DNA from 2 places in the Rhodoferax sp. LS1R11 genome. Region 2 is predicted to be linked to the other one. Evidence: riboswitches for the same ligand, from Rfam matches in the RefSeq annotation. Region 2 holds a riboswitch; the other holds the start of a gene.
The links. A riboswitch is a leader RNA that binds a small molecule or an ion and turns the genes downstream of it on or off. The one in region 2 is predicted to bind glycine.
Positions count from the first base shown of each region.

Region 1: another riboswitch for glycine. It lies ahead of gcvT (glycine cleavage system aminomethyltransferase GcvT); the one in region 2 lies ahead of AC097N_RS11705 (D-amino acid dehydrogenase).

Region 1 is NZ_JBWMAW010000004.1:265,999-281,739, forward strand. Features, by position in the region: gene ybiB (DNA-binding protein YbiB) at 7-921, shown strand; gene cobA (uroporphyrinogen-III C-methyltransferase) at 918-1,709, shown strand; gene AC097N_RS07885 (BaiN/RdsA family NAD(P)/FAD-dependent oxidoreductase) at 1,731-3,053, shown strand; gene AC097N_RS07890 (hypothetical protein) at 3,034-3,666, opposite strand; gene rpsU (30S ribosomal protein S21) at 4,097-4,309, shown strand; gene AC097N_RS07900 (GatB/YqeY domain-containing protein) at 4,430-4,876, shown strand; gene AC097N_RS07905 (spermine/spermidine synthase domain-containing protein) at 4,912-5,712, shown strand; gene AC097N_RS07910 (3-oxoacid CoA-transferase subunit B) at 5,706-6,344, opposite strand; gene AC097N_RS07915 (CoA transferase subunit A) at 6,347-7,054, opposite strand; gene AC097N_RS07920 (LuxR C-terminal-related transcriptional regulator) at 7,156-7,698, shown strand; gene AC097N_RS07925 (hypothetical protein) at 7,731-8,567, shown strand; gene AC097N_RS07930 (carboxymuconolactone decarboxylase family protein) at 8,578-8,988, opposite strand; gene AC097N_RS07935 (peroxidase-related enzyme) at 9,069-9,641, shown strand; gene AC097N_RS07940 (chorismate--pyruvate lyase family protein) at 9,680-10,270, opposite strand; gene AC097N_RS07945 (DMT family transporter) at 10,270-11,169, opposite strand; partial or broken gene AC097N_RS07950 (SDR family NAD(P)-dependent oxidoreductase) at 11,169-11,339, opposite strand; gene AC097N_RS07955 (electron transfer flavoprotein-ubiquinone oxidoreductase) at 11,489-13,180, shown strand; gene AC097N_RS07960 (DUF1294 domain-containing protein) at 13,332-13,949, shown strand; glycine riboswitch at 14,004-14,106, shown strand; glycine riboswitch at 14,127-14,272, shown strand; gene gcvT (glycine cleavage system aminomethyltransferase GcvT) at 14,331-15,503, shown strand; gene gcvH (glycine cleavage system protein GcvH) at 15,543-15,741, shown strand, end outside.
Region 2 is NZ_JBWMAW010000008.1:141,264-157,004, forward strand. Features, by position in the region: gene AC097N_RS11650 (YbaK/EbsC family protein) at 1-622, opposite strand, end outside; gene AC097N_RS11655 (hydroxymethylglutaryl-CoA lyase) at 624-1,532, opposite strand; gene AC097N_RS11660 (2-hydroxyacid dehydrogenase) at 1,568-2,488, opposite strand; gene AC097N_RS11665 (ATP-binding protein) at 2,541-4,562, opposite strand; gene AC097N_RS11670 (DUF4126 domain-containing protein) at 4,570-5,247, opposite strand; gene AC097N_RS11675 (DUF4410 domain-containing protein) at 5,268-6,284, opposite strand; gene AC097N_RS11680 (carboxyl transferase domain-containing protein) at 6,306-7,928, opposite strand; gene AC097N_RS11685 (AraC family transcriptional regulator ligand-binding domain-containing protein) at 8,062-9,108, shown strand; gene AC097N_RS11690 (HAD family hydrolase) at 9,650-10,309, opposite strand; gene AC097N_RS11695 (patatin-like phospholipase family protein) at 10,375-11,766, opposite strand; gene AC097N_RS11700 (rhodanese-like domain-containing protein) at 11,780-12,202, opposite strand; glycine riboswitch at 12,277-12,376, shown strand; glycine riboswitch at 12,377-12,489, shown strand; gene AC097N_RS11705 (D-amino acid dehydrogenase) at 12,544-13,812, shown strand; gene AC097N_RS11710 (acyl-CoA dehydrogenase family protein) at 13,829-14,959, opposite strand; gene AC097N_RS11715 (acetyl-CoA C-acyltransferase) at 15,044-15,741, opposite strand, start outside.

The sequences.
Region 1 (15,741 bases), on a different contig from region 2:
CGCACCATGAGCATCAGCCACTACATCAAAGTTATCGGGCGCGGCAAGGACGGAGCGCGCTCTTTGTCGCGAGAGCAGGCCACGGATCTGTTTGGCCAGGTGCTGGACGGGGCTGTCACGGATCTCGAAATCGGCGCGTTTTGCCTGGCCATGCGCATCAAGGGCGAAACTCCAGCCGAAATGGCTGGTTTTCTGGACGCCACGGCCGCCCGCCTGCACAAAATACCGACGCAAGGATGCACCACCGTGGTGCTTCCCAGCTACAACGGTGCACGCAAACTGCCCGTGCTCACGCCCCTGCTGGCCTTGTTGCTGGCGCGTGAGGGTCTGCCTGTGGTGGTGCACGGCACGGCGACCGAGTCCACCCGAATTTCTGCACAAAATGTACTCCTTGCCCTTGGCATACCTTCGCAGGAAGCTATTGAAACAATAGCACCCGGAACCGTTCAGTTTGTGCCCACCGGCCTGTTATGCCCTGGCCTGCAGCGCCTTCTGGATGTGCGCCGGGTGGTCGGTTTGCGCAATCCGGCGCACAGTCTGGTCAAGCTGATGAACCCCTGCGACGGGCCCGCCGTGGTGGTGGGCAGCTACACCCACCCTGAATACGCCGCTTCCATGACCGCCACCTTCAGCCTGATCGAGGCAACCGCCCTGCTGTTGCGGGGCACCGAAGGCGAGCCCGTGGCCGACCCGCGCCGCACCCCGGCCATGGACGCCTTCGCCGATGGCCAGGTAACCCGCGTGCAAGAGGCCCAAGGCGGCTCGCTGGCCAGCGTACCGGGCTTGCCAGCCCCGGACATGCAAAGCACCGCCACCTGGATTCAGGCCGTATTGGACGGGCGTGCGCCCGTACCGACCCCGATTGCCTTGCAGGTGGCACACATCGTGCATCTGTCAGGCCAAACGAGGACGACTTCATGACACACCACACCACACCGCCTAACATCCAGGGGACCTGCACCTTGGTCGGAGCCGGCCCAGGCGACCCCGAACTGTTGACCATCAAGGCCCTGAAGGCCATCCAGACGGCAACCGTCCTGCTCGTGGACGATCTGGTGAGCGACGCCATCGTGGCACTGGCATCGCCAACGGCACGCATCATCCATGTCGGCAAGCGCGGTGGGTGCAAATCGACACCGCAGGCGTTCATTGAAAAACTGATCATCATGGCCGTTCGTGAAGGTGAAAACGTGGTCCGCCTCAAAGGTGGCGACCCGTTTGTTTTTGGACGTGGCGGTGAAGAGGTCGAACACCTGCAGGCCTCGGGTATTTCTGTCAATGTGGTCAACGGCATCACGGCCGGTCTGGCCGCCGTGACCTCGCTGGGCGTGCCCTTGACCCACCGCGAACATGCGCACGGCGTGGTGTTTGTCACCGGCCATGCCAAACCGGGCTCCGCCGGGACCGACTGGAAAGCGTTGGCAGCCACGGCGCACAGCGCCCGGCTCACGCTGGTCATTTACATGGGCGTCAGTGGCGCCGCCAGCATCCAGAACCAATTGCTTGAAGGCCTGCCTGCCAACACGCCCGTGGCCATCATCCAGAGCGCCAGCCTGCCCCACCAACGCCACGCCGTGTGCACGCTGGCCGAACTGCAACGCACCATCACACGCGAAAAGCTGATGAGCCCCAGTGTCATCGTCGTGGGTGACGTGATGCAAGGTCTGTTGGCGCTTCAACAGCCACTGGGACTGTCCCTGCAGGCTTGACCGCCGGCAGGCCGGATCGCGCTGACAGGGCCCTGGCGCACCCGCGTTGCCCCTTGCGCCCAGGTGGCTGCGTCTAAACTCCCGCCCATGCAAAAATTTGATGTTGTGATCATCGGCGCGGGTGCCGCAGGTTTGTTCTGTGCCGGTGTGGCTGGCCAATTGGGTCTGAAGGTGCTGTTGATCGATCACGGCGAGAAGGTGGCTGAAAAAATCCGCATCTCCGGCGGTGGCCGATGTAACTTCACCAACCGCGACACAGGCCCGGCCAATTTTTTGGGGGACAACCCCCGGTTCTGTCGTTCAGCCCTGTCGCGGTACACGCCGCGCGACTTTGTCGCACTGCTGCAAAAACACCAGATTCCATTCCACGAGAAACACAAGGGCCAGCTGTTTTGCGACCGCTCGGCCGAAGACATCATTCAGATGCTGCTGGCCGAATGTGCGGCAGGGGGCGTCACCCGCTGGCAGCCCTGCAGCGTGAAGTCAATAAAGTTTATGGCCTCCAGCCCTTATGGAGCTGTCGCAAGCAGCTATGCAATAGATAGCAGTCAAGGCATCATCCATTGTGCATCGGTCGTGGTCGCGAGCGGAGGCCTGTCGATTCCCAAAATTGGTGCAACCGACTTGGGCTACCGCATCGCCCGTCAGTTCGACCTGCCGGTGATTGCGCCCCGCCCCGCCCTGGTCCCCCTGACATTTGATACCGATGCCTGGGCCCCGTTTTCGCAACTCTCAGGTTTATCCTTGCCAGTTCAAATCGAGACTGGCGACAAAAAAATAAAAGCAAGCTTCCTGGAAGACCTGCTTTTCACCCACCGGGGATTGAGCGGTCCCGGCGTACTGCAAATCTCAAGCTACTGGCAAGACGGCACACCCATCCGCCTCAATCTGGCGCCGGAAAGCAACATCGCGCAGCAACTCAGCCACGCCAAAGCCACGTCCCGAAAACTGATTGCGAACGAACTGGCCGCGATGGTGCCTTCCCGGCTGGCCGACACCTGGGTCGCACAGGGTGCCGCGCTGGGCCACAACTGGCAGCGGCCGGTGAACGAGGCGACCGACAAAGCACTGGCGGCATTGGCAGAACGACTGACACGCTGGGAACTCATGCCCACCGGGACCGAAGGCTACAAAAAAGCCGAAGTCACCGCTGGTGGTGTGGACACCAAAGTGCTTTCCGGGCAAACCATGGAATCAAGCCAACCGGGTCTGTACTTCATTGGCGAAGTGGTGGACGTGACCGGGTGGCTGGGTGGCTACAACTTCCAGTGGGCATGGGCCAGCGGCTTTGCGTGCGCGCAAGGCCTTGCCGCCAAACTCAAGCCTAGGGATACTGCTTCTTGATGAACCGCTTGTCGCCGGTCGACATGCGCGTGTTGAACTTGGTGGGCTTGCCACCCTTGATCAGCGCCCCGTCAAACTGGTAGAGCATGATGGAATTGGGGTCATAGGTCGACGCATTGGGCTGGTCCACCGAATATTTGCCAACCACATTGTTGTCGGTCTCTTCTTTGCTCCAGTTGTTGGGTGGCCCACCAAAGTAGGCGTAGACCGACGGCAGGTTCCACTTTATGCCGCCCTTGGGGTTCTGGTGTTCATGAATGGCACCCAACGCGTGCCCAAACTCGTGCACCACCACGCGTTCGTACTCCGTGTCGTCGGTGTCATCCCTGAGCCAGCCGAAATTCCTGGTGGGTTCGGCCTTGGGAATACCCAGGCAATCGGTCCCGATATAAGACCACGAACGCGTATCCGCCACAAAGGAGATCCGAATGTGGGCCGTGTTCTTGCTCGCCGCAAAATTGAACTTGAGGTTGGCAAACGCTGACCACTTCACGGCATGCGCCTTGACACGCGCTTTTTGCGTTGCCGAACCGTCCATGAAATACACCCCCAAGGTCTTGCCATCGCTCCATTTCTTGCCGGCTTGCACAGCCATTTTGGCGGGTGCCGCCATGGAAGACGCACCAAAAAGCCGTTACCGGGCGGGCACGGGCGGCGGGGCATTCTGGCTGGTTTCCTTGATGGCCGCCTGCGCAACAAGAATCTTCTGCGAGCCGGTCAGAATGCGCTCACAACATATGTGGATCATGGGTTTGCCTTTGGGCGACGCAGGTTTTTTGGTGGAGATTGCAGGTAGGCAGCCCGGGAAGTCATGGCGGGAGGACACACCAGCGGACCACTGCGAAATTTGGCACTCAATTCGCATTGAAGTCAATTGCACAGAGCACTTTGAATCTGGCGCAAGAAACGCTATAATCCTAGGCTTTGCTGGCAAACCCCCGCTGCCTGATCAACTTTTAAGCGGGGAACATCGCTGTACGTGGCGTGTGGGGCTCGATCTCCCCTCATGACCGGCGTCGGCACATTTTGGATAACATTACGTAATGACAACGATCCGTGTAAAAGAAAACGAACCCTTTGACGTAGCCCTGCGTCGCTTCAAGCGCACCATTGAAAAGCTCGGCCTTTTGACTGATTTGCGCGCGCGCGAATTCTACGAAAAGCCAACCGCTGAGCGCAAGCGCAAGAAGGCTGCTGCCGTCAAGCGCAACTACAAGCGTATCCGCGCCATGCAGTTGCCTAAAAAGATGTACTGATCCAGTACGCCTTGCAAGGCTCTTGAGGCCTCAAAAAAAGCTCACCGGGGACGCTCAGGTGGGCTTTTTTTATTTCAGCACCTCTTTCATTCCCAATGCACACATCAAGGAACTAACCCAATGTCACTCAAAGACCAGATCACCGAAGACATGAAAAATGCCATGCGCGCCAAAGACAGTGAGCGCCTGGGAACCATACGCCTGCTGCTGGCCGCGGCCAAGCAAAAAGAGGTCGATGAGCGCGTGGTGCTGGACGACGTGGCCATGGTTGCCATTGTTGACAAGCTCATCAAGCAGCGCAAAGACTCGATCGCCGCGTTCACCCAAGCTGATCGCATGGATCTGGCAGACAAGGAAGCCTCTGAAGTCAAGGTGCTGGAGGCTTACCTGCCGCAACGTCTGAGCGCCGAAGAAGTCAGCGCTGAAGTACGCGCCATCGTCGCCGAGCTTGGCGCCACCGGCCCTGGCGACATGGGCAAGGTCATGGGTGCGGTCAAGACACGTCTGGCCGGCAAGGCAGACATGGGCCAGGTGTCGGCAGCCGTCAAGGCGGCGCTGGCTGGCTAAGGCATCACCCACGGCATCCTGGCGGGTTTCAAACGATGACCCCTGCCGGGAACCCGTCCAGACCCACATCTGACAAGGTCAACGGGGCGATCGCTTGCGACGCCCCGTTTGTGTTTTCAGCCGACGGGTACAAGTCCCTGTACTTCACGCTGGACCAATTGCAAAGCCGCATGAAGAACGGCTGCCCCAGTGAGCTGGCGGTGGACTACACCCGCACCATGATGGGATTTTTGCTATTCAATCAGCAACCGGTCAACATGGCGATGATTGGGTTGGGCGGCGGCTCACTGCTCAAGTTTTGTTACCTGCATTTGCCCACGACGCACTTCACGGCGATTGAAATTAATCCGGATGTCATTGCCCTGCGCCATGAATTTGAAGTGCCTGAAGACCCCGAGCGCATCGACATCGTCTGCGCGGACGGCGCCAGCTTTATCGCCCATAAATCGCTGGCGTATGACGTGCTGCTGGTGGATGGATTCGACCACCAGGGCCAGGCAAAGCAGCTGTGTTCCCAAAGGTTTTACGAGGAGTGCTTTGGCGCCCTCACACCGCAAGGCATTTTGGTGGTCAACCGCCATCACGATGACGCAGATCACGCGGTGGTGGCCAGACGGATCCAGCACGCGTTTGATGGCAACGTCTTTGAAGTGGCCTCGCAGGAGAAGAGCAACAGCATCTTTTTTGCCTGCAAGACACCCCGCCTGTCAGTCGACGCGTGGCGGGAAAAACTGCGGGCCGCTGACCCGCTGAAAAACCTGGACCCGGTATTGCGCGCTCAACTCCAGACTGAGTTTGCGCGCATCACCTGGGCCTTGACCCAAGCCGCCTATTGAAGCGGCACACCGGTCTTGGCCTGCAATTCCTCACGGGTCACGCCGGGGGCCATCTCCACCACCTTCAGGCCGAGCGGTGTCACGTCCAGCACCGCCAGGTCGGTGATGATGCGGTCCACGACACCCACACCCGTCAGCGGCAAAGTGCAGCTGGGCAGTATCTTCAGATCAATGGTGCCATCCTTCTTCTTGGCCACGTGCTCCATCAAAACGACCACGCTCTTGACACCGCCTACCAGGTCCATCGCGCCGCCCATGCCCTTGACCATCTTGCCGGGGATCATCCAGTTGGCCAGGTCGCCTTTTTCGCTGACCTGCATGGCACCCAGGATGCTCAGGTTGATCTTGCCGCCACGGATCATGGCAAAGCTGTCGTGGCTGCCAAAAATGCTGGAGCCGGGGATGGTGGTCACGGTTTGTTTGCCCGCATTGATCAGGTCCGCATCAACCTCGTCTTCGGTGGGAAACGGGCCGATACCAAGCATGCCGTTCTCGCTTTGCAACCAGACTTCGATGTCCGGGTTGACAAAGTTGGCCACCAGCGTGGGCAAGCCAATGCCCAGATTGACGTAAAAACCGTCCTTTAATTCCTGTGCAGCCTTGGCTGCCATTTGGTCGTGTGTCCAGGCCATGATCAGACTCCTGCTTTCTCGGTGATGGTTCGTTTCTCGATGCGCTTTTCAGGGTTCGCATTGAGCACAAGGCGGTGTACGTAAATGCCTGCCAAATGCACGGCATCGGGATCGAAGGTACCCGTTTCAACAATCTCCTCGACCTCCACCACGGTGATCTTGCCGGCCATGGCCACGGCGGGGTTGAAGTTGCGTGCCGTGCGCCTGAAGATCAAATTGCCGCTCTTGTCAGCCTTCCAGGCCTTGACCAGGGACACCTCAGGCAGCAACGCGCGCTCCATGATGTAGACATGCCCATCGAACTCGCGACTCTCCTTGCCTTCCGCCACCAGCGTACCGACACCGGTGCGGGTGTAAAACGCCGGGATGCCGGCACCACCGGCGCGCAGCTTTTCGGCCAGCGTGCCCTGCGGCGTGAACTCTAGCTGCAGCTCGCCTGCGAGGTATTGGCGCTCGAACTCCTTGTTCTCACCCACGTAGCTGGAGATCATTTTCTTGATCTGCCGGGTCTCCAGGAGCTTGCCCAAACCAAAGCCGTCGACACCCGCGTTGTTGGAGATGACCGTGAGGTCTTTAACACCACTGTCGCGCAAGGCGTCAATCAGCGCCTCGGGAATGCCACACAGGCCAAAGCCGCCTACCGCCATGAGCTGGCCGTCACTGACGATGCCTTGCAGCGCGGCGCTCGCGCTTGGGTAAATCTTGTTCACGGGTCGATCTCCTTCAAACAAATAATGGCATTACGATACTACCTAAGCGCATACGTAGTTTTTCGTAAAGTACAAACCCTAACAGGGATCGCAAAAATCACATGGATATCGACTACCGACTGGCCTTTGATCAAGCCCCCGTGGGCCTGGCGCTTTCGCGCAATCGCACGATGGTGGACTGCAACCGCTACCTGTGCGAGATGTTTGGCGCCTCACACGAACTGCTGGTGGGCCAATCGTTTCAGGTCTTGTACCCCAGCGTCATTGAGTTTGAACGAACCGGCCTGCGCATCGAACCCATTCTGAACCGCAATGGCACTTATGCGGACGACCGCATCATGAAGCGCGCCAGTGGCGAAACCTTCTGGTGCCATGTCACGGGCCGCGCACTCAACAAGGCCGATCCGCATGAGGCGGGCATCTGGACCTTTGATGACCTGAGTTCGCGCCGCCCGGTCAAGGCGGAGCTGACGGCCCGTGAGCGTGAGGTTGCCGCTCACCTGATGGATGGTCTGACCAGCAAAGAGATTGGCAAAACACTCGACATCAGCCACCGTACGGTGGAAATTTACCGCGCCCGGCTCATGCGCAAGTACAAAGCGTCCAACACGGGGGACCTGGTCCACAAATTAATGGCGGGTTAGCGTTTATAGTGAATGCCGAAACAGCATCATGTATGGACAATTCCATTGATCATCGGCATCTCGTCTTAAAAATCACGTTCGTCCTGGCTTTGACCTGCGGCGTGCCGGGGTTAGCCGTCGCGGCACCGACAACGAACGCAGTCTCCGGGCTCGCCCTGGAGCCCCATGACGAAACAATCAACTTACCCGTATTCACCGAAGCGCCAGCCACTGAACCGCGGGAACCCCGCGCCACCAACACCCCCAACATCACTGCGCCGAACCTTCAGAACTTCGGGTTGACCCCCACGCCAGGCGCTGCACCGCGCATGGCCGCGGATGTCCCATTGGGGCATGAAATCGGCAACTCCATCAAGGAAACGCTTCGTCCCCTGCACGACGACCTGGCCCAGACCGGCATTCTGAACGCGGTCCGCAACATGGAATCCGAGCTCGGTCTGCGCAAAAACCATGAATTCAAGGAACGGGCCGACGGCGACCTTTCGTCCGACGACCGGAATGGCAACGAACCCAGAGCCACCTCCTGGGGAAATTACGGCGACGCCTCCAACACGGCCGGGCGGCCCCGGACCGAAGCCGAGGTCAAGGAGGAGCAACTGCGGGCCTCCATCATGTTGGAGCAACTGATTGATGAACTCACCCCTTGGGCCGCGGCAGCTGTAGCCATTTATCTCCTGGGGTATGGCATCAAGCTATTGCGGGCCCACAAACGCGCCAAAGCGGCGCGCCGACGTTCGCGCAACAGCAGGCGCAGTCGTCACAAACGACTTTCACCTCAACCCGCCGAAGACACTCAGGCTCAAGCCCTGTCATCTGATACGGCGGAAGCGGGGAATAACGACACCACGGTTGAAGGCACACGGCCATAACAGGCCACCCTCACACCTGGCCACCCACCACGTCATTGGCGGTGCGAAACGCCTCCACGGCAGCGGGCACGCCGCAATACACCGTGGCATGCAGCAGCACTTCCTGAATTTCAGCGGCGGTGGCGCCATTGTTCAATGCCCCGCGCACATGGCCCTTCAGTTCGTTTTGCTTGCCCAGCGCCGTGAGCATGGCCACGGTGATCAGGCTGCGGGTTTTCAGGTCAAGGCCCGGGCGCTGCCATACATCGCCCCAGGCGGCACGGGTAATGTGGTCCTGAATCGGTTGGGTGAAAGGCGTGGCGTTGGCAAACGCGGTGGCCACAAAGTCTTCGCCCATCACCTGCTTGCGCATGGCCAGACCCTGGTCATAGGCCGATGCGTCGGAAGTAACGATAAGTGGGTTTGTGTTGGCAGCAGTCATACGGTCTCCAGTGAAGGTGCCATGTTAGCGGCGACAGCCTGTATTCTTCCATCCCTATTGACCACATCAAAGGATTCACCATGCCCCGCTACCCTGCCCCCGAACTCAAAGACCTGCCCGACGACATTCGCGCCAAAGTGCTGGAGGTGCAGGAAAAAGCCGGGTTTGTGCCCCATGTATTTCTGGCGCTGGCCCGCCGTCCGGCCGAGTGGCGGGCCTTTTTTGCCTACCACGATGCCTTGATGCTCAAGAAAGACTCGGGCCTGAGCAAGGGTGACCGCGAGATGATCGTCACCACCACCAGCGCGGCCAACAAGTGCCTGTACTGCGTGGTGGCGCACGGTGCGATTCTGCGCATCTACGAGAAAAAGCCGCTGGTCGCTGACCAGGTGGCGGTGAACTACCGCAAGGCGGACATCACACCGCGCCAAAGTGCCATGCTGGACTTTGCGATGAAAGTATGCCTCAAATCCGACGAGATCATTGAGGCCGACTTTGCCGCCCTGCAAGCCCACGGTTTCACCGACGAAGACGCCTGGGACATTGCCGCCATCACCGCGTTCTTTGGCCTCTCCAACCGCATGGCCTCGTTCAGCAACATGATGCCCAACCCCGAGTTTTATACGATGGGGCGGGCACCGAAGGTCAAATAAGCCTCAGCTGAGCAGCCCCTGCAACGGGCATTCGATCTTCATGGTTTTTTCCTCAATAGACGAGTGGGCGCGCTGACGCGCCGTGAAACCGGCCAAGCCCAGGGCTGCTGTGGCGATGCAAATACTTCCATCACCAGCAAGGGCGCGCCACCGCGGGTGAAAACAGAACGGCGCGCAGGCAAGGCCCCCAAGGCCAAGGCCCCGCCCCCCGCCTGCTGCCAGCCGTGGGCCACCTGGTGCCGCCAACGGCTGGAGGGCTTCAGCCCGGTAAACGCCAGCGGCGAGCGTGAGATGCCCTGGCGTGTGAACAGCACATCGGCCAAGGGCCGCAGACCCAGCCCGCGAATCGCACGCCAAGGCCCGTGCGAGGCGGCATACGGCGTCACGCTGCGGGCAAACACCACAGCCAGACCATCAACCCGCAGCACCACCTCACGCACATAACCGGCCTGGACCTGGGGCAACCCAAGCGCACGCGACTCATCCGGGGAAAGTGCCTGACGCCCCTGAGCGAGCAACTGAACGCTGAAAACCTGACCCGCTGCAGCCAGGCGCGCACTGAGCGAGCCGTTCGCGCCCACCCAGGCCCGTGCTGGGCCACGGCAAGGGTTTTGGGTCGTCCAGCCCATCAGCGATGCGCCCGGATGGAGGCCAGAATGCCCAGCGTGAACAGCACCGCCGCCACCCCTTGTGACGGGCTCGGCCAGGTGCCGTCCCACACAAAAGAATAAAAAAGCGCAAAGAGTGTCTCGCTGACAATCAATTGACCACACAGGCTGACACTCAGTCGTTGACTGGCCACGTTCCACAAAATGCTAGCCAGCCAGGCTGAGCCCACGCCAGTTGCTATACAAACAATAGCTAACTCCGCACGGTTATCAAGGGCCAGAAGCTCTTTTGCATCAGAACCCGCCAGCAACCACAGTATCAGGGCCCCCACGCCGGTGGCGATGCCGATCCAGTTGGTCCATTCGGCGGCACTGACCTCGGGATGCCGCTTGAGCCAGGCCGCATTCAGAATAGCAAAGGCAGTCCAGCACATCATGGCCACCGTGGCCAGCAGCACGCCCCACCAGAACTGCGAGCCACCATGCCCCGGCGCGACGTCCCCCGCCGGGATGGCATTCATCATGAGCACCAGACCCGCTGACGTCAGTACCAGCCCGGGCAACAAGGAGGACCATTTCAAACCCACCGGCTTGCCCAGCAACATGACCCAAAGCGGAATGGTGCCAATGATGAGCGTGGGCACCTCGGTCCCCGCGCGGTGAATGGCCAGGGCCAGCAGCAGGTAGTAACCGGTTGCACCCACCAGGCTCAAGCCCAGGGCCGTCAAGGCCTGGGGCACCGTGGGCCACTGGTGTGAGCGCCAAGTGACGGCCATCATCAGCGCCGCGACGGCGCCATAACTCACAAACCGGCCAGCCGTCAGGTCAACCGATGACAAACCCGGCGTCACGCGCGGCACCACAAAAACGAGACCCCACAAGGCGCCAGCCGCCAAACCGGCCGCGATCCCCCTCAGCATCCAAACCCAATCAGCACGGCGTCCAGGTCCTTGCGCTTGTCCATCCGGCGACTCGCCAGCACCACGACAGCACCGGCGCGTGCCAATGTTCTGGCAAACTCGGCACCCCAACCGCTGGATGCGCCGGTCACAAAAGCCAGGCGGCCCGAAGGATCGATGCTGTAAACCATAAGAGAATCTCCACTGAACAGGTATTGACCCCTCAGGGCCATCGGGTCACCGAATAAAATCCGCAGAACAATTGACATTGCCCTTGGCGCATGGTGTGACGACCAGGCACCGCCCTATTATCAAGCGACCCCCTCAAACGAGACACACGATGACAAACCAGGAAATCTTGACCCAGTTCGGCCCCCGTGAAGCGATGGAATACGACGTGGTCGTGGTCGGCGGCGGCCCCGGTGGCCTGGCCACGGCCATCCGCCTCAAGCAGTTGGCCGCTGAAAAAGGAACCGACCTCTCGATCGTGGTGCTCGAAAAAGGCTCCGAGCCCGGCGCCCACATCTTGTCGGGCGCCATCATGGACCCCAAGGCCCTGACCGAACTGATTCCCGACTGGAAACAACGCGGTGCGCCGCTGAACCAACCGGTGACCGACGACGCCTATGTTTTCCTGGGTGAGAAATCGGGTTTTCGTGTGCCCAACATGGTGCTGCCGCCCTTCGCGCACAACCACGGCAACTACATCATCAGCCTGGGTGCGGTGACCCAATGGCTGGCCGAGCAGGCGGAAGCGCTGGGCGTTGAAATCTTCCCCGGCTTCACCGCCGCTGAAGTGCTCTACAACGACGACGGTTCCGTCAAAGGCGTCGCCACCGGCAACATGGGTGTGGGCAAAGACGGCGAACCGATGGAGAGCTTCCAGCTGGGTATGGAGCTGCTGGGCAAGTACACCGTTTTTGCCGAAGGCGCACGCGGTCACCTGGGCAAGCAACTGATTGCCAGGTACAAACTGGACGAAGGGCGTGACCCGCAAAGCTTTGGCCTCGGCATCAAAGAGTTGTGGGAGATTGACCCCAGCCGCCACAAGCCTGGCTTTGTGATGCACACCGCCGGCTGGCCCATGGAAAGCGACACCTACGGCGGCGCCTTTCTGTACCACATGGAAGGCAACAAGGTTGCCGTGGGCTTTGTCACCGGCTTGGGCTACAGCAACCCGTACCTGAGCCCGTTTGAAGAATTCCAGCGCTGGAAGACCCACCCCAACGTGCGCTACTACTTCGAGAACGACAAAGGCGAAGTCACAGCCAAGCGCCTGTCCTATGGCGCACGCGCCATCAATGCCAGTGGCATCAATGCCCTGCCCAAGACCGTATTCCCCGGTGGCTGCCTGATCGGCTGCAATGCGGGTTACCTGAACGTGGGACGCATCAAAGGCAGCCACGCTGCCATCAAGACCGGCATGCTGGCCGCTGAAGCGGCCTATGACGCCGTGGTCGCAGGACGCCAGCACGACGAACTGAGTGCCTACCCCGAAGCGTTCGAGAAGAGCTGGCTGCACACCGAGCTCAACAAAGACCGCAACTTCAAAAACTGGTTCAAGCACGGCCTGACCGTGGGCACCCTCATGAACGGGTTTGAGCAATTCGTCCTGCGCGGCAACATCCCCTGGACGATTCGCCGCGACAAGCCGGACCACGCCTACCTGAAGCCCGCAGCCGAGTGCAAACCCATCATTTATCCCAAGCCGGACGGCAAACTCACCTTTGACCGCCTCTCCAGCGTGTTCATCAGCAACACCAACCATGAAGAACAGCAGCCTTCGCATTTGACGCTGAAAGATGCATCGGTTCCCGTGTCGATCAACCTAGCCAAATATGCCGGCCCGGAAGCCCGCTACTGCCCGGCGGGCGTGTACGAGTTCGTGAAGAACGACGACAACACGGACCGCCTGCAGATCAACGCGCAGAACTGTGTGCACTGCAAGACCTGCGACATCAAGGACCCGACGCAGAACATTGTGTGGGTGACGCCGGAGGGCGGCGGGGGGCCGAATTACGCGGGGATGTGACGCGAGATTACTGGTAAATAAAACGGGGCCATTTGGCCCCGTTTTGTTTTCTGTTTGATGGATTTCCAAGACATTCTGGAATGTCTATGTAGAGCGACTCATACAGTTTCGCCTCTTAAAATTTGTGTGTCACACATCACTTTTAATTTATATGCGATTCGAAGGTATTGTCAAATCCTGGAACGAAGACCGTGCATTCGGCTTCATCGAAACCGCCCAAGGCGGACAGGAAATATTTCTACACACCACAGCCCTCCCGGCTCGTGCGGGTCGTCCCTCGTTGAATCAACGCGTGACATTTGAGGTTGAACTCAACCGCGAAGGCAAAAAGCGCGCAAAGAATGTTCAACTTCAAAGTGCGAGTCAGGCCATTCGACCTCGCGTCCGAAATAGAACGGCCGAATGGGGCGGTGCTACGCTATTTGCCGTTCCGGCCTTCATGGCTTTCTATTTGGTTTTGGCTGTTTTCTGGCCAATACCGCGTATGGTCGCGACCGCGTATCTGCTCCTCAGTGTCGCTTGCTTTATTGCATACGCCGCCGACAAGTCAGCCGCGGCAACAGGCCGATGGCGAACGAAAGAGAGTTCGCTGTTGATGCTGGGCCTTATCGGAGGTTGGCCCGGTGGAATCATTGCGCAACAGTTTTTGCGTCACAAATCCACCAAGGCATCGTTTCGCTCGGCATTTTGGGGCACTGTTTTACTCAATGTCATGGGATTCGCTGCCTTAAGCTCACCATGGTTGGGTGGCTGGTTGCTATTGAAGTAAGTCCGAGCGAACAAGAGAGCCTGTCTTACCCCCTCCGCCCACCTCGTTTAGAATCCCATCCGGTCAGGAGAGAGTTTTCCCCGAGAAGACCGCCGAAGGCGCAGGACCGCTGATTGCAGCAGTCTGAACGCTCAGGCAAAAGGACTGACCAACGTTGAATGGCCGAAGGGCCTTTGACGAAACCCCACTGGAGAGAGGTTGCTTGCCCACACATGGCCAGCAGCCCACCGAAGGAGCAACCCGCAGTCTGCGCACCTTTTGCCTGGCAACAGGTGCACGCAGGCCCGGCGAATCTCTCAGGTAAAGCGGACAGCGGGGGCAGCACTTGGCGTACGCAGCTTGCGGGCGCCGAGTTTTTGACTTGCCCTCCGAGAAACCGCCATGTCCCAGACCTCCGCGCCCCCTGCTTCCGCCCTGTTGACCACACCCCTCAACGCCTTGCACCTGGAGCTGGGCGCCCGCATGGTGCCGTTTGCCGGTTACGCCATGCCGGTGCAATACCCCAGCGGCCTGATGGCCGAACACCACCACACGCGCACTGCCGCCGGTCTGTTTGACGTCTCCCACATGGGCCAGTTGCGTCTGGTCGGGCCCGACGCTGCAGCCGCCCTGGAAAGCCTGATGCCCGTGGACGTGATCGACCTGGCGGTGGGCAAGCAGCGCTATGGTCTGCTGCTCAATGAGGACGGCGGCATCATCGACGACCTGATGTTCTTCAACCGGGGCAACAACGAGATTTTTGTCATCGTCAACGGCGCCTGCAAGGTGGGTGACATCGCCCACATTCAGGCCCACATCGGCACGCGCTGCCAGGTCATTCCGATGCCGGAGATGGCGCTGCTGGCGCTGCAAGGCCCGCAGGCGGTAACAGCCCTCTCGCGCCTGGCGCCCGGCGTGGAGAAGCTGGTGTTCATGACCGGAGGCAACTTCGCGGTAGACACCGGCACGCAGAAATTTGACGTATTTTTGACGCGCAGCGGCTACACCGGCGAAGACGGGTTTGAGATTTCCGTCCACAACGACCACGCCGACGCGCTGGCCCGCGCCCTGCTGGCACAAGCCGAAGTCAAACCGGTGGGTCTGGGTGCCCGCAACTCGTTGCGCCTGGAGGCGGGTCTGTGCCTGTACGGCAATGACATCGACACCACCACCACCCCCGTGGAAGCCAGCCTGAACTGGGCCATGCAGAAGATGCGCCGCACCGGTGGCGCCCGCGCAGGCGGCTTCCCGGGCGCTACAAAAATACTAGCAGCTCTCGTAGATAGTACGGGGGCTACAGGCCTAAAAGGCACTAAAAAGCGTGTGGGCCTGATGGCACTGGAGCGCATTCCTGTGCGCGACCACACCGAGCTGCAAGACACCCAAGGCAACAAGATTGGCGAAGTCACCAGCGGCCTGCTGGGGCCCACCATCGACAAGCCGGTGGCCATGGGCTACGTGGCGTCCGAGTTCGCCGTGCCGGGTGTGAAAATCAACGCCATCGTGCGTGGCAAACCGGTGCCCATGGAAGTGGTCGCCATGCCGTTTGTACCCACACGGTATTACCGCGGTTAAGTTTTAAATTTCTTTGACATCTCATTTTTGGAGAACCCCATGACGATCAAGTACACCCCCGACCACGAATGGCTCAAGATTGATGGCGACACCGCCACCGTGGGCATCACCCACCACGCGCAAGACGCCCTCGGCGATGTGGTGTTTGTGGACCTGCCCGAAGTGGGCGCCACCTTTGCCGCCAAGGACATCGCCGGTGTGGTGGAGTCGGTGAAAGCTGCGGCCGACGTGTACATGC
Region 2 (15,741 bases):
ACAGCTGGGTGACCGGGTCCATGCGACACACCGAGATACAGGGTGATGGCACATTATGGGCTGCAGCCCCCGCCAGCCGTGCGCGAGCAGCTATCAATTCAGCAGCAGTCTCAGACAACTCCTCCGGGGCGAGTTCCACCACATCCACCACCGGTGCGCCCGAGAGTTGCGCCAACTGTTGCGGATGGAGCTGGAACACGCTGTGCGGGTGGCCCGCTGCGGCCCAAATTTCGTCAAAACGAAACAACTGCTGGTCGATCAGGGTGACCGACTTTGAGGTATGGGCCACAGGCGGCACGCCACCAATTGAAAACCCGGTTTTTTCTTTCACAAACGCGGCGTCGGCCCGGCCCAAGGGCCCGACCAATGCGGCCACTTTTTTCTCGTCCACGCGCAAATCGCCGGAGGTCACGACCAGCACGGCCGCGTCGTCCGACTTGCGGCGAAAGATGATGCTCTTGGCGATTTGCCCCAGCGCCACGCCCAGGGCGTCAGCCGCCTGCCGGGCGGTGCGGGCCGCGTCGTCCAGCATCACCGGCGTGTGGGGATGCCCTTGCGCCTGCAAAACGGCGACGACGCGCTGCACGCCGTCCGGCAGGGGTTTGAGTTCGGCACCACACATGTCAGGATGCCCGTTTGTTGAGGATGGCCGTGGCCGCCCGGGAGTTGGGCTTGCGCCCCAGAAAGTTGCTGATGAACTGGCCCGCGTCAATCAGCTTGTCCAGGTCAATGCCGGTGTCGATGCCCATGCCCTGCAGCAGGTAGACCACGTCTTCGGTCGCCACATTGCCGGTGGCGCCCTTGGCGTACGGGCAGCCGCCCAGACCCGCCACCGAGGTGTCAAACTGCCACACGCCCATCTGCAGGCTGATGAGGGTGTTGGCCAGCGCCTGGCCGTAGGTGTCGTGAAAATGGCCCGACACATCGGCCAGTTCAAAGTGCTGCAGCGTCGCTTCCAGCGCGCGTTGCACCTTGAGCGGGGTGCCCACGCCAATGGTGTCGGCCACGCCCACATGCTGCACGCCAATACCCTTCATGAGCCCGGCCAGATAACCCACCCGCTCGGGTGCAATCTCGCCCTCATAGGGGCAACCCACCGTGCAGGACATGGCGCCGCGCACATAGATACCGGCTGCGCGGGCCGCCTGCACCACAGGCGCAAAACGCTCGATGCTCTCGGCGATCGAGCAGTTGATGTTGCGCTGGCTGAAAGCCTCGCTGGCCGCGCCAAACACCACGATCTCATCGGGCTGTGACTTCAGCGCCGCCTCAAACCCCTGCAGGTTGGGCGTGAGCACCGAGTAGCGCACGCCGGCTTTGCGCTGGATACCGGCCATTACCTCGGCGTTGTCGGCCATTTGCGGCACCCATTTGGGCGACACAAAACTGGTGACCTCAATCTCGGTGAGGCCTGCGTCCTGCAGGCGGTGCACCAGCTCGATCTTGATGGCGGCGGGGACCGCCTGTTTTTCATTCTGCAGGCCGTCGCGCGGGCCGACATCGACCAGTTTGACTCGGGTGGGGAGGCTCATCCAGGGTTCCTTCAAGTATGCAATGGTGGCGAGGTTCAATAGCCACGCAGGGGGTCCACGATACCGGCAATCGGCTCGCCGCGTTGCAGCGCGCCGATCTTGCCCGCGATCTGGGCAATGCTTTCTTCGCGCAAGGTGCGCGCCGAGGTGTGCGGCGTGATCGTGATGTGGGGATGCAGCCAGAACGGATGCGCGGCAGGCAGCGGCTCAGTGCGAAACACGTCCAGCGTGGCGCCCGCCAGATGGCCGCTGTCAATCAGGGCGATCAGGTCCTCGTCCACCAGGTGCGCACCGCGGGCCACGTTGATCACAAAGCCCCCCGGCTGCAGGCGTGACAGGGTCTCGCGGTTCATGATGCCCTGGGTGTCGGGCGTGAGCGGCAGCAGGTTGACCAGCACGCGGCTGGCGGCCAGAAAGTCGTTGAACTGCGCTGCGCCCGCAAAACCGCGGACACCCGCCAGCGTTTTGGCGCTGCGGCTCCAGCCATTGACCGGAAACTCGAACACGCCCAGCGCCTTCGCCACCCGCTCGCCCAGCACGCCCAGCCCCATCACGCCCACCGCAAAAGCGGCCCGGCTGCGCGGCTTGCGGTACGACCATTTGCCCACCTTCATGTCGGCCTCGTAGCCGTCAAACTCGCGGAAGTGACGGATGACGGCGTGGCACACGTACTCGGCCATTTGCACCGACATGCCCGCATCATCGAGCCGCACCACCGTGGCGTGCTGCGGCAGACGCAGCTTCAGCAGCGCGTCCACCCCGGCCCCGATGTTGAACACCCCTTTGAGTTGCGGCTGTTCGTCAAAAAACTGCTGGGGCGGCGCCCACACCACGGCATGGTCGGCGGGCGATGCGCCGGGTTGCCAGAGGTCCACCCGGGCAGCGGGCAAAGCGGCGCGCAGGCCCGCCAGCCACGGATCGGCCTGGGTGTCGGTACAACAAAAAGTGATTTTCATGGGCGCCAAGCGTACACGGACTCTACGGCGCGCATCGCTGTCAAGGCGAGCCTCAGGCCACCAGCTTGAGCAACTCCGCCCCTTCGGTCACCTGGTCACCAGGCGCGTAGAGCAACTCGGCCACCACGCCGTCCATGGGCGCGGCAATGGTGTGCTCCATCTTCATGGCGTCCATCACGGCCAGCGCCTGGCCTTTGGTGACCTTGTCGCCCGCCTTCACGGCAAACGACACCACCTTGCCCGGCATCGGCGCCGTCAGGCGGCCACCTTCGACCTGCGCATCCCCGGCATGGGCGAGCGCATCAATTGCTACTATTTGTGTAGCGCCTTGCGCAGTGAATACATGGGCTACAGCCCCATTGATATAAACATTCACAATCTGGCGCTGTGATCCCAGGCGCACGTCAATCCCCGGGGTCGCCGGGCCAAACGAGAACACCGCCGGTTCTCCCGCCACGTCCAGTTGCAACGCGCCGTCGTGCAGCGTGGTCATTTGCACCACGTGCACCACGCCCTGAAACTCGTAGTCAAACCGGCGGGTGCTGGGTCCGTGTGAGCGCCAGCCATCGCGTCGTGCCCACGGGTCCAGCCACACCACGCGGCTGCCCACCTGGGCTTCTTCCGCCTGTTCCTGCAGCAGCGTGTGGGCAATGGCCCCGGCCACGGCCAGGCTCAAACCGACTTTTTCCTGCTTGAACAGCACGGCCTCTTCCCGCGGAATCAGCCCGGTATCGAGATCGGCCTGCGCAAACGAGCGGCTCTGCACCACATTGCGCAAGAACTGCACGTTGGTGTTGAGCCCCACGATGTGCGTTTGGGCCAGTGCCGTGTCCAGCCTTGAGAGGGCTTGCTCGCGCGTGTCGCCATGCACGATCAGCTTGGCCACCATGGAGTCGTAAAACGGCGAGATCGGATCCCCCTCGCGCACGCCAGAGTCCACGCGCACGCCGCCGCTGTTGCGCGCAAAGGTCACGCAGTCCGGCAAGCCGTACACATGCAGGGTGCCGGTGGCGGGCAAAAAGTTGTTGTCCGGGCTTTCGGCGCAAATGCGCGCCTCGATGGCGTGGCCGGTGATCTTGAGCTGGTCCTGCGCCAACGGGAGCGGCTCGCCCGACGCCACGCGCAGTTGCCACTCCACCAGATCCTGCCCGGTGATGGCCTCGGTCACGGGGTGCTCCACCTGCAGCCGGGTGTTCATCTCCATGAAGAAAAAGATCATCGAGCCATCCGGCTTTTGCTCGACGATGAACTCCACCGTGCCCGCGCCGACGTAGTTGACGGCCCGGGCCGCCGCCACCGCGGCCTCGCCCATCTCTTTGCGAAACGCGGGCGTCATGCCCGGCGCGGGCGCTTCTTCCAGCACCTTCTGATGGCGGCGCTGCACCGAGCAATCGCGCTCAAACAGGTACACGTAGTTGCCCAAGGTGTCGCCAAACACCTGAATCTCGATGTGGCGCGGACGCTGCACATATTTCTCGATCAGCACCGCGTCATCGCCAAAGCTGTTGATGGCCTCGCGCTGGCAACTGGCCAGCGCGGCGGCAAAGTCTTCCGACCGGTCCACCGCCCGCATGCCTTTGCCGCCGCCGCCCGCGCTGGCTTTGATCAGGACCGGATAACCGATGCTGTCGGCCTCGCGCTGCAGCAGTGCCGGGTCCTGGTCCTCCCCGTGGTAACCCGGCACCAGCGGCACGCCCGCCAGGTTCATCAACCGTTTGGACTCGGCCTTGAGCCCCATGGCCTGGATGCTGGACGGCAGCGGGCCGATGAACACCAGACCGGCGTCCGCGCAGGCTTGCGCAAACTCGACGTTTTCGCTCAAGAAACCATACCCGGGATGAACCGCCTGCGCGCCCGTGGCCTGGGCCGCAGCAATGATTTTTTCCCAGCGCAGGTAACTGTCTTTGGGCGCACTGCCGCCAATGTAGACCGCCTCGTCACACACGCTCACGTGTTTGGCGTTGGCATCCGCATCGGAGTACACCGCCACGGTTTTGATGGCCAGGCGCCGGGCCGTGGCTGCCACGCGACAGGCGATCTCGCCCCGGTTGGCAATGAGGATTTTGTTGAACATGTTGTGTCTACCTGAGTTGAGTCAATTGCGTGCCGCCAAACCAAGCCCTGATGCGACGCAGCAGCGCTTTGAAAAACCTCATCAGCACCACCAGCAAGGCGATGCTGATGACCAGAACGATGGCCAGCGCGATGCCAAAAGCAAGCGGATGCTGGGTGGCCAGCCACAGGGCCGCCACGACCAGCCCGTCTTCCAACAGGCTGACCAGAATATTGGAGAACGGCTCGGGCGAGGTGTTGACCGCCGCCCGCGTGCTGACCTTGATGGCGTACGACGTGGCCGCCAGCGAGCCGCCCAGCAGCCCCGCCACCAAGCCCAGGGTGGCGTTGTCCGCCCCAAAAACACCGGCCGCCAACGCGGCACCGCCCGGCACGCGAATGACCGAGTGCACCAGGTCCCACAAGGAATCCAGCCCGGGTATCTTGTCGGCAAAAAACTCGATGAACAGCATGAAACCGCTGCCCAACAGCACGGCCGGGTGCTGCAACACCGACAAGCCCGGCGGCAAGGGCAGCCAGCCCAGCCAACCGGCCAGCCCGGTCATGAACACCACGGCATACAGCCGCAAACCACTGGCCCATCCCAACACGCCAGCCAAGGCCAGCAGTTGGGCCATGTCCAGGCCGTGCGCGCTGCCCTGCGCCGCGCTGGAGAGGGATTGCCAGAATTGAAGCAAGGTGTCCATGATGACGTGCGACAACTCGCCTATTGCGCGACAGGCGTCACAGCCCGCACGCTGGTCAAAGCGGCATTGACAGGCGCTTTCACCCAGACGACGGCACCATTGACGGCGTAAAGCTTGCAAGCTTGTTTGGCCGCTTTTTCACACGACACCAAGACCCGCTCAGTGGGGTCCGTGGGCAAGGTCTGATCCGCCGGTTTCAGACTCCAGGCATGCCCAAAAAAGCCATTCGTCGACACCGCAAATGCGCGGGGCGTTGGTTTGGTCAGCCATTCACGGTAAGCCGCCCGGCCCTTGTCACCCAGGTAGGGGATGGCGTCAACGTCGTCAATATTGGCAAATCCCGAGGCCGTGTAACCGACCGGTGCAGATGGACTGGCCAATGCGAGGGGTAGTGCGGATGCACCGACCACGGCGACTCTCGGCGCGCTTTGGGGGAGCGGCGCATCCGCGGAAATCATGATCGGCGCCGCAGGAGCCGCCAACCGGGCCGGGGCCTTGGTTTTCGACACATTCGCTGCACTGGTCGACCCCATCAACTCACTCACGGTCAACTCGGCGAATTTGTCATAAAGCCAGGTCATGCGCGTGCCATCCTGACCGCCACCCCAACCGCCCAGGCCGTAAGAAGCACTGATCTTGAACGAATGCAGGGTTCGCCCCCGCGCATCCAGAACCTGCACATGCCCATCGATGGAGTCCGTGCCCGCCATGACGCCGAAAAGCACCGCACTGACAGCGGAGCGAACCCGAAATTCATCAATCGTCACATTGACTTTGTACGCGGCGTCTGATTTCAACAAACCGTTGCCGTCCAGACGGCGCTGCAAGTACCCGGCCAACTCCTGTGCATTGAATTGCGGATTGTCGACCTGCAACCGCCGGGCTTGATCGGTCATCACCAGCTCCATCATGCTGTAGCTCGCACCCACCAGTTTGGCATGCCCGTTAGCGCTACCCGCGTCGCGCTGTACGGTACCCGCACATCCACTCAACCCCACAGCAGCCAGCCAAGCCAGCGTGATCAGCAATACCCGCATTGAATTCCCCTTTGAAAAGGACTACATCCTAAACACACCAAACTTCGTTTCCGGGATCGGCGCATTGAGCGATGCACTCAAGCCCAGCGCCAGCACGCGGCGGGTGTCCGCGGGGTCGATCACGCCGTCGTCCCACAGGCGGGCGGTGGCGAAATAGGGGTGGCCTTGCTCTTCGTACTGGCGGCGAATCGGCGCCTTGAAGGCTTCTTCTTCCTCGATGCTCCAGGCGCCTCCCTTGAGCTCAATGCCGTCGCGCTTGACGGTGGCCAGCACGCTGGCCGCCTGCTCGCCGCCCATGACCGAGATGCGGGCGTTGGGCCACATCCACAAGAAACGGGGGCTGAAGGCACGGCCGCACATGCCGTAGTTGCCCGCGCCAAAGCTGCCGCCAATGATGATGGTGAACTTCGGCACTGCTGCGGTGGCCACGGCGGTCACCATCTTGGCGCCGTTGCGCGCAATGCCTTCGTTCTCGTACTTGCGCCCGACCATGAAGCCGGTGATGTTCTGCAAAAAAACCAGCGGAATCTTGCGCTGGCAGCACAGCTCGATGAAGTGCGCACCCTTCAGGGCCGACTCGCTGAACAAAATGCCGTTGTTGGCGATGATGCCCACCGGCATACCCTCAATATGGGCAAAGCCGGTCACCAGCGTGGCGCCATAACGCGGCTTGAACTCGTGGAACTCGGACTCGTCCACGATGCGGGCAATGATCTCGCGCACATCAAACGGTTTGCGAGTGTCGACCGGAATCACGCCGTACAACTCCTCTGCTGCAAATTTAGGAGCAACAGGCGCTTGTACAGCGGGCGCCAGCACCTTCTTTTGGTTCAAATGCGACACTGCTTGCCGCGCCAGCGCCAAGGCGTGCAGGTCGCTCTGCGCCAGGTGATCGGCCACGCCGGACAGGCGCGTGTGCACATCACCACCGCCCAGGTCTTCGGCCGTGACCACCTCCCCCGTGGCGGCCTTCACCAGCGGCGGACCGCCCAGAAAAATCGTGCCCTGGTTCTTGACGATGATGGTCTCATCGCTCATGGCGGGCACGTAGGCACCACCGGCCGTGCAACTGCCCATCACCACGGCAATCTGCGAGATGCCCTCGGCACTCATGGTGGCCTGGTTGAAGAAGATGCGTCCGAAATGGTCGCGGTCCGGAAACACCTCGTCCTGGTTCGGCAAATTGGCACCGCCCGAGTCCACCAGGTAGATACAGGGCAGGCGGTTTTGCTGCGCCACCTCTTGCGCCCGCAAGTGCTTCTTGACCGTGAGCGGGTAGTAAGTGCCGCCTTTGACCGTGGCGTCGTTGCACACAATCATGCAGTCCACGCCGCTCACCCGGCCAATGCCCACAATGACACCCGCGCAGGGCGCGCTGTCGGAGCCATCACGGTCGGGGTACATGCCCATGGCAGCCAACGGCGACAGCTCCAGAAACGGCGTGCCGGGGTCCAGCAGCATCTGCACCCGGTCCCGCGGCAACAGCTTGCCGCGACCGGTGTGCTTGGCGCGGGCGGCGTCGCCGCCACCCAAGGCCACCTTGGCAATCTGGACGTTGAGGTCATCTACCAGCGCCTGCATGGCGGTGGCATTGGCCTGGAAATCGGCAGAGCGGGCGTTGAGTTTGGTATCAAGAACGGACATGGGGTTCTCTCTGAAGTTCAATAACGGCAGCGGGTTGGTGCGCCATTGTGTACCCCGAAGCATAGAAGCGCCAGGGAATTTCCGGATGCCTCACAGGTTGCAAATCGTGCCATATGGAAAGATACTCTGAGCCATGCCAACGTCCACACCTGCCTCCCTCAACACGACCATCCGTGACCCAACGGGCATTGCCGCGACACCCATTGCATTTGTGGGCGCCATTATGGAGGCCTATGCACGTCAGGGAAAAAGCCCTGAACAGGCCCTCGCGCTGGCACAAATCACGCCACCCAGCCTGATGAATCCGGCATCGCGCATCACCGCCGCGCAAATGGAACGCATCTCCGGTGCCGCCATGCAGGAGTTGGACGACGAGGCGCTGGGCTGGTTCAGCCGCCGCCTGCCCTGGGGCAGCTACGGCATGCTGGTGCGCGCCTCCATCAGCGCGCCCACGCTGGGCGTGGCGCTGCAACGCTGGTGCCGCCACCACCGGCTGATTGCCGACGACATCACCTGCCAACTCAGCGTGACCGGCGACCAGGCCAGGCTGGCCATCACCGAGCACCGCGACTTGGGCACCCTGCGCGAGTTTTGCCTGGTCTCGGTGCTGCGCAACGTCCATGGCGTGGCCTGCTGGCTGATTGACTCACGCATCCCGCTGAAAAGCGCGCAGTTTCCGTATGCCGCACCGCCCCACGCCGAGGTGTACGGCGTGCTGTTCTCCAGCCCCACCGCGTTTGACACCTCACCGGCAGGCATCTGCTTCGATGCGCGCTACCTGGCCTTGCCACTGCGGCGCGACGAACACGCGTTGCAGCAGATGCTGCAACGCGCCCTGCCGTTGACCGTGCGCCAGTACCGGCGCGACCGCCTGCTGGTGCAGCGCGTGCGCCAGGCGCTGGTGGCCCACCCGGCGGACACCCACAGCGCCGACGACCTGGCCACCCTGCTGCATGTGTCGCCCCGCACCCTGCACCGCCAGTTGAAAGACGAAGGCGCCTCCCTGCAGGCGCTGAAAGACGACGTGCGCCAGAGCCGTGCGCGCGAGTTGCTGCTGCGTACCGCACGGCCGGTCAAACAAGTGGCGCAGGCGGCGGGGTTTCAGAATGAAAAAAGTTTTATCCGGGCGTTCAAGAGCTGGACAGGAAAGTCTCCGGCGGAGTTCCGGCGCTTGGGTTGAGTCATTTCCCTCCCGCGCCCTAGCACAACTCGCCCACCCGACACTGCACAAATTTTGTGGATAACTTTGTGCAGCAGCCCCGGAACAACCGTGCCAAAGCCTTGTCTGGCGCGGCCTGCAGCACGGTGCCTGCGAAACAGGCAGGGGTCCATGGCGAGGGCAAATGAGTTGAAAAAAAGTTCATGCACATGTTTTGTGGATAACTTTGTGGAGCACCGCAGGGAAAACAAGCCAATTCCCCATCTGGCAGTGCTTTCAACGCAGTGCCTACTAAATAGGCAGCAGGTATAAGTCACAAAACAAGTGCTTTCAAGCTCTATTTACATAACAGAAAGTTCGCTTGAAACCGGGCCCAAGACCTATTTTTTCAAACCAATTTGAAAATACAAAGAAGCTGCCTGGCCCCATGGCGCAGTGATGAAAGCATTTCTTTTCTCATGCACAGCTTCTGTGGATAAGTTTGTGTACCAGCGCCGGGACAACCCGCCAAAGCCTGATCTGGCGCGGGCTGCAACACGGTGCCTGCCAAACAGGCACTCGGTCAAAGAGCGGCCAGCAAGGCAGGCAAGTCACCCATATGGCCGAACAATTGAGCCGCGCCGGCCGCCAACAGCGCAGGCCCATTCGCCGGAATCGGGCAGTACGCCCACACCGTGGCGCCCGCCGCCACGCCGGCCGTGGTGCCCACCGTGGTGTCCTCGATCACCAGGCACTGGTGGCCTGGCGCATTCAGGTGACGCGCGGCGGCCAGGTAGACGTCGGGCGCAGGTTTGGAGCGTGGCATCTCGTGGCCGCTGAACACCCGACCGGTGAAGAACGCCATCAAACCCACCTGGGTCAGCTGCATTTCCACCTTGAACCGGTCCGCCCCCGAGGCGCAGGCAATGCGCTGGCCGGTGTGGCGGTGCGCCGCCTGCACGGCCGCGTCGGCGCCCGCGATGATCTCCAGGCGCTGCGTTAACTCATGGTTGCGGCGGGTGTAAAAGAGCTGCATCCACGCGTCGGTGAGCGGCTGGCCGGTGTGCGCTTCAATCGCCACGCGCTCGTCACGCACCGACTTGCCGACAAAGAAGCGCATGCACTCCGGCGCTGTCATGGCCCAGCCGCGCTCCTCCAGCATGTCACGCAGGACGGCATTGACAATGGGCTCGCTGTCCACCAGCACGCCATCACAGTCAAACAGGATTGCTTCAAATTTCATAGCATGCTCCGCAAGTTCCATATGGGCTACAGCCCGTTTTTGTTAAAAATATTGGACAAATGACTTCAGGGTGCTGGTCGCTCGCCGCCCAGGGACTGCACCAGTGCCTTGAATTCGGGGGACTGCTGCAGGATGTTGCTCCCCGCCTCAATCAGACGGCTCACGTCCGCACCCGGAATGGAGAACGCCGTGGGAATCTGGAGCAGCCCGCGGCGCCCCAGCGGCTCGGGCGCATCCCGCAGGTTGACGTTGACCACATGAATCTGGGCCTCCGGCGCAAACGAATCGGCGCCGTCGGCCGTGGCGCGGCGCAGTTCACGCCGCCACGCTTGAGCGGTGTCGCTCAGCAGACCCAGCGTTTCCTGTGTGGCCCGCGCGCCGGAGCCAAACAGCAGCGCATCCACCACCTGCGAGGTGCGGGGCACGGTGTCGCTGTCATCAATGCGCTCGGACGGGTCGCGCTCGGCATTCACCGCAATGATCACCAGCTTTTCGATGGCGATTTTGGACGAGCGCCGCACGCTGTCGCGGATGCCGCCGTCGGCCAGCGAGCGGTCCAGCAGGCTGCGCAGGCCCAGGTTGTCGGCCAGGCCACCATCCACCAGGTGGATGTAGGGGCGGACTTTGGCATCCAGGTAGGTGCGCTGGTTGTCTTTGAGCAAGCGCACGCGGTAGTCGCTGGTGGACGAACCGGCAACCTCCCGCGGAGGGCTCGGGCAGTTGGCGTTGTGGTTTTTCAGGGTCATCGGGCTCAGCGCGATCGGCACCGCGGACGAAGCGGCCACGGCAAACGACAGCGGCACACTGGCCAGGTCCGAGCAAATCAGCGCAAACTGGTTCCAGGTGAACTCAAAGCTGGAGCCCAGCGACAGGTCGGTGGCCGAAATCAGCAGGCGCGGCTGGCCGGCGCGGGTGCCCAGATCACCGAAGGTCTTGCCTTCATACAGCGCGTCCAGCCGCTGCGCGAGCAGGTTGCTGCGGCCAAACCAGGGCGACGACAGGTCATGCAGGCGGCCAGGGTGCAGCATGTCGTTGATGAGCGTGTTCTGGAAGTTTTGCCGCAGGTAGGCAGACTCGAAAGTCGAGAAGGTCTTCTCGCCAAAAGCCGCGTAGTAGGCCGCAATGATGCTGCCGCCCGAGACGCCACTGATGACGTCCAGCTCGTCGAGCAGCGCAAATTCGCGCTCATGCCAGCGTACCCGCGTCTGGCGCAAGGCATCGAGCACGCCGTAGCCAAACGCCGCAGCACGCGCACCGCCGCCCGACATGGTGACCACCATCACCATCGAGCGCTCGTCGGCCGCCGGGGCATCCGGCGGCGCGGCTGGCAACGCACGCGCCTGCGGCTGCATCGGCAGGTTTTGCCAGGGGTGCAAACTGGAACACGCCCCGAGCAGGGCGACCGCTGCCGCCGCCATGCCGCAGCGCACCGGACGCATCAACACGTCAATTCCCATGGCCCGCCCCGCCTCAGGGTTTGGTTTGGCGCCGGGCCTTTTGGGCTTCAAGCGTTTCGGTGGGGGCGCCCTGTTTGACCCACTCGGCATACCCACCGTCAACGTGCGCCACGTTGGTCATGCCCATGTCCTGCAAGGCTTTGGTCGCCAGAGCGCTGCGCCAGCCCGCGCCGCAGAACAGGATGAACTCTTTGGACTCGTCGGCGAACAAGGGCTTGTGGTACGGCGAGGCCGGGTCCACCCAGAATTCGAGCATGCCGCGCGGCGCATGAAAAGCGCCCACCACGGTGCCCTCGGCCAGTTCACGGATGTCACGGATATCCACGATCTGCGTCCTGGGGTCGTTCAGGCGGGCCTGAACCTCGGGCACCGAATAGGTCGTGACCTGGGCCATGGCCTCATCGACGAGTTGCTGGTAGCCTTTGGTGATGGGCATGGGGTGCTCCTGGTTGTCGCGATGGAAAAAATGGGCTGACCAGCGAGGGCCACCGCCGCAGTGACATAATCCCGTCCATGATATCGGGAGAGTCTTGAAGCAGTCTCCCTGCATACAAGCGCCGAAGGAGCAACCGCCCCGGAATCTCTCAGGCACAAGAACCGGTATCAGTTCAGCAAACACTCTGAAGAGTGACCGGAGCTAGTCTTCCGGTCCACCGCAGGAGCAAGCGCCCACCGTCCACGGACGGGGTGTGAATCTCTCAGGTCCAAAACAGAGGGGGCGACGGTGTCGAATGTCCGACGCCGTCCCAACCCCCGACTCTTTTTTGGATCTTCCTCATGAAAAAAATAGCTGTTATCGGCGGTGGCATCACGGGCATCACCACCGCGTATGCGTTGGCCAGGCGTGGTTTTACGGTCACCCTGTTTGAGAAACACCGCTATGCCGCGATGGAAACCTCATTTGCCAACGGCGGACAACTCTCGGCCTCCAACGCCGAGGTCTGGAACCACTGGTCCACGATTGTCAAAGGCCTCAAGTGGATGCTCACCCATGACGCGCCCCTGCTGGTGAACCCCAAGCCCAGCTGGCACAAGATATCGTGGTTTGCCGAGTTCATTGCCGCCATGCCGCACTACGAGAAAAACACCATCGAGACGGTGCGCCTGTCGATGGCGGCGCGCGATCACCTGTTTGCCTGGGCGGCACAGGAAGGCATCGACTTTGACCACCAACGCGAAGGCATTCTGCACATCTACCGCGACAAGGCCGGCTTTGACCACGCGGGCAAGGTGTCGCAGATGCTGGCCAAAGGCGGCCTGCAACGCCAGGCGGTCACGCCTGCCGAAATGCGCGCCATTGAACCCACACTGGCTGGCGAGTACTACGGTGGCTATTTCACGCCCAGCGACTCCACGGGTGATATTCACAAATTCACCGCCGGGCTGGCCGCTGCGGCAGAGCGGCTGGGTGTGCGCACGCTGTATGGCCAGGACATCCGCTCGGTGCGCAGCGATGGCAAGCAGGTCACCCTGACCACCGGGGACGGCGCCCACGCCGACACGCTGGTGTTTGACGGCGTGGTGGTGTGCGCAGGCACGGCCAGCCGCGCGTTGGCCGCGCAACTGGGCGACCGGGTCAACATCTACCCGGTCAAGGGTTATTCCATCACCGTCAATCTGCTGGACGCGCAAAGCCAGACCTCGGCCCCGATGGTGAGTTTGCTGGACGACGCCACCAAGCTGGTGACCAGCCGCCTGGGGCAGGACCGCCTGCGCGTGGCGGGCACGGCCGAGTTCAACGGCATGAACCGCGACATTCGCGCCGACCGCATTCGCCCGCTGGTGGAATGGGTGCAGCAATGTTTTCCGGGGGTACGCACCGACAGTGTGGTGCCCTGGGCCGGTCTGCGCCCCATGATGCCCAACATGCTGCCGCGCGTGGGGCGGGGCCGTTCGCCCTGTGTGTTTTACAACACCGGCCACGGCCATCTGGGCTGGACACTCTCGGCCATGACGGCCGACATGATTGGCAACCTGGTGGACAACAGCCTGGGCGCCAAGGCACTGCCCGCCTCCCTGCCCGGCCGCACGCCGGTCTCGGCCTGAGTCACCGGCAGGCGGGTCAGGCCAGCGCGCGCTGGATGATGATTTTCTGCACGTCGCTGGTGCCTTCGTAAATCTGGCACACGCGCACGTCGCGGTAAATGCGCTCGACCGGAAAGTCGCTCACGTAGCCGTAGCCGCCCAGCGTCTGGATGGCGACGCTGCAAACCTTCTCGGCTATCTCGCTGGCAAACAGCTTGGCCATGGCGGCTTCTTTGAGGCACGGACGCCCCGCGTCCCGCAGCGCGGCGGCGTGCCAGATGAGCTGGCGCGCCGCTTCCAACTGCGTCGCGCAGTCGGCCAACCTGAAACCGACCGCCTGGTGGTTGAAGATGGCCGTGCCAAAGCTCTGGCGCTCCTTGGCGTAGGCCAGCGCCACCTCAAAGGCGCTGCGCGCCATGCCCACACTTTGCGCGGCAATGCCGATGCGCCCGCCCTCCAAGGCACCCAGCGCGATTCGGTACCCCTCGCCTTCCGCCCCAATCAGGTTTTCGGCGGGGATGCGGCAGTTGTCAAAATTGATCTGCGCGGTGTCGCTGCTGTGCTGGCCGAGCTTGTCTTCCAGCCGCGCCACCACGTAGCCCGGCGCGTGGGTGGGCACCAGAAAAGCACTCATGCCCTTCTTGCCCGCGCCCTTGTCGGTCACGGCAATGACGATGGCTACATCGCCATTTTTGCCGCTGGTGATGAACTGCTTGACGCCGTTGATGACGTATTCGTCACCGTCCTTGACCGCCGTGGTGCGCAGGCTGGAGGCATCGGAGCCCACATGCGGCTCGGTCAGGCAGAAGGCGCCCAGCATCTGGCCCTGGGCCAGCGGGGTCAGCCACTGCTTCTTCTGCGCTGCGTTGCCATAACGCATCAGGATGGCGTTGACCGGGCAGTTGGTCACGCTGATGGCGGTACTGGTGCCGCCGTCACCGGCGGCGATTTCCTCCAGCACCAGGGCCACCGTCAGGTAGTCCATGTTGGCGCCACCGAACTCCTCGGGCACGCAAATGCCGTAGGCGCCCAACTGGGCCAGGCCCTGGTGGGCCGCCTTGGGAAAATGATGTTCCTTGTCCCACTTCGCGGCGTTCGGCCACAACTCCGCTTGGGCAAAATCGCGCACGGCGTCGCGGATCATTTCCTGGTCTGGGGTCAGCAACATGGGTCAGGCCCGAGGGCATCCGTTCAAAATTTATAAGAAATCGGGCGCTAGCCCAGATACAACGTGCGCTAGCAGCTATCTAATTTATAGCATTTCCAGCGCCACAGCCGTGCCTTCGCCCCCGCCAATGCACAGGGTGGCGACGCCTTTTTTGAGGCCACGGGCCTGCAGCGCGTACATCAGGGTGACCATGATGCGGGCGCCGGACGCGCCAATCGGGTGGCCCAGCGCGCAGGCGCCGCCGTTCACGTTCACGATGTCATGGCTCAGGTTCAGGTCATGCATCAGCGCCATCGGCACCACGGCAAAGGCTTCGTTGACTTCCCACAGGTCCACATCTTTCACGGCCCAACCGGCTTTGGCCAGTGCCTTGTTCACGGCGCCCACTGGCGCGGTGGCGAACCAGTTGGGTTCTTGCGCGTGCACGGCGTGGCTCACGATTTTGGCCAGCGGCTTGAGCCCCAACCTGGCAGCGGTGGACGCGCGCATCATCACCAGCGCGGCCGCGCCGTCGCTGATGCTGGAGCTGCTGGCGGCGGTGATCGTCCCGTCTTTTTTGAACGCGGGCTTGAGGGTCGGGATTTTTTCCAGCTTGACCTTGCCGGGCGCCTCATCGGTGGCAATCACCGTGTCACCGGCACGGCCCTTGACCGTCACGGGTGTGATTTCAGCCGCAAACGCACCTGATGTCGTCGCGGCTTGTGCCCGCTTCACGCTGGTGATGGCGAAGTTGTCTTGGGCTTCACGGGTGAAGCCGTACTTGGCGGCGCAGTCTTCGCCAA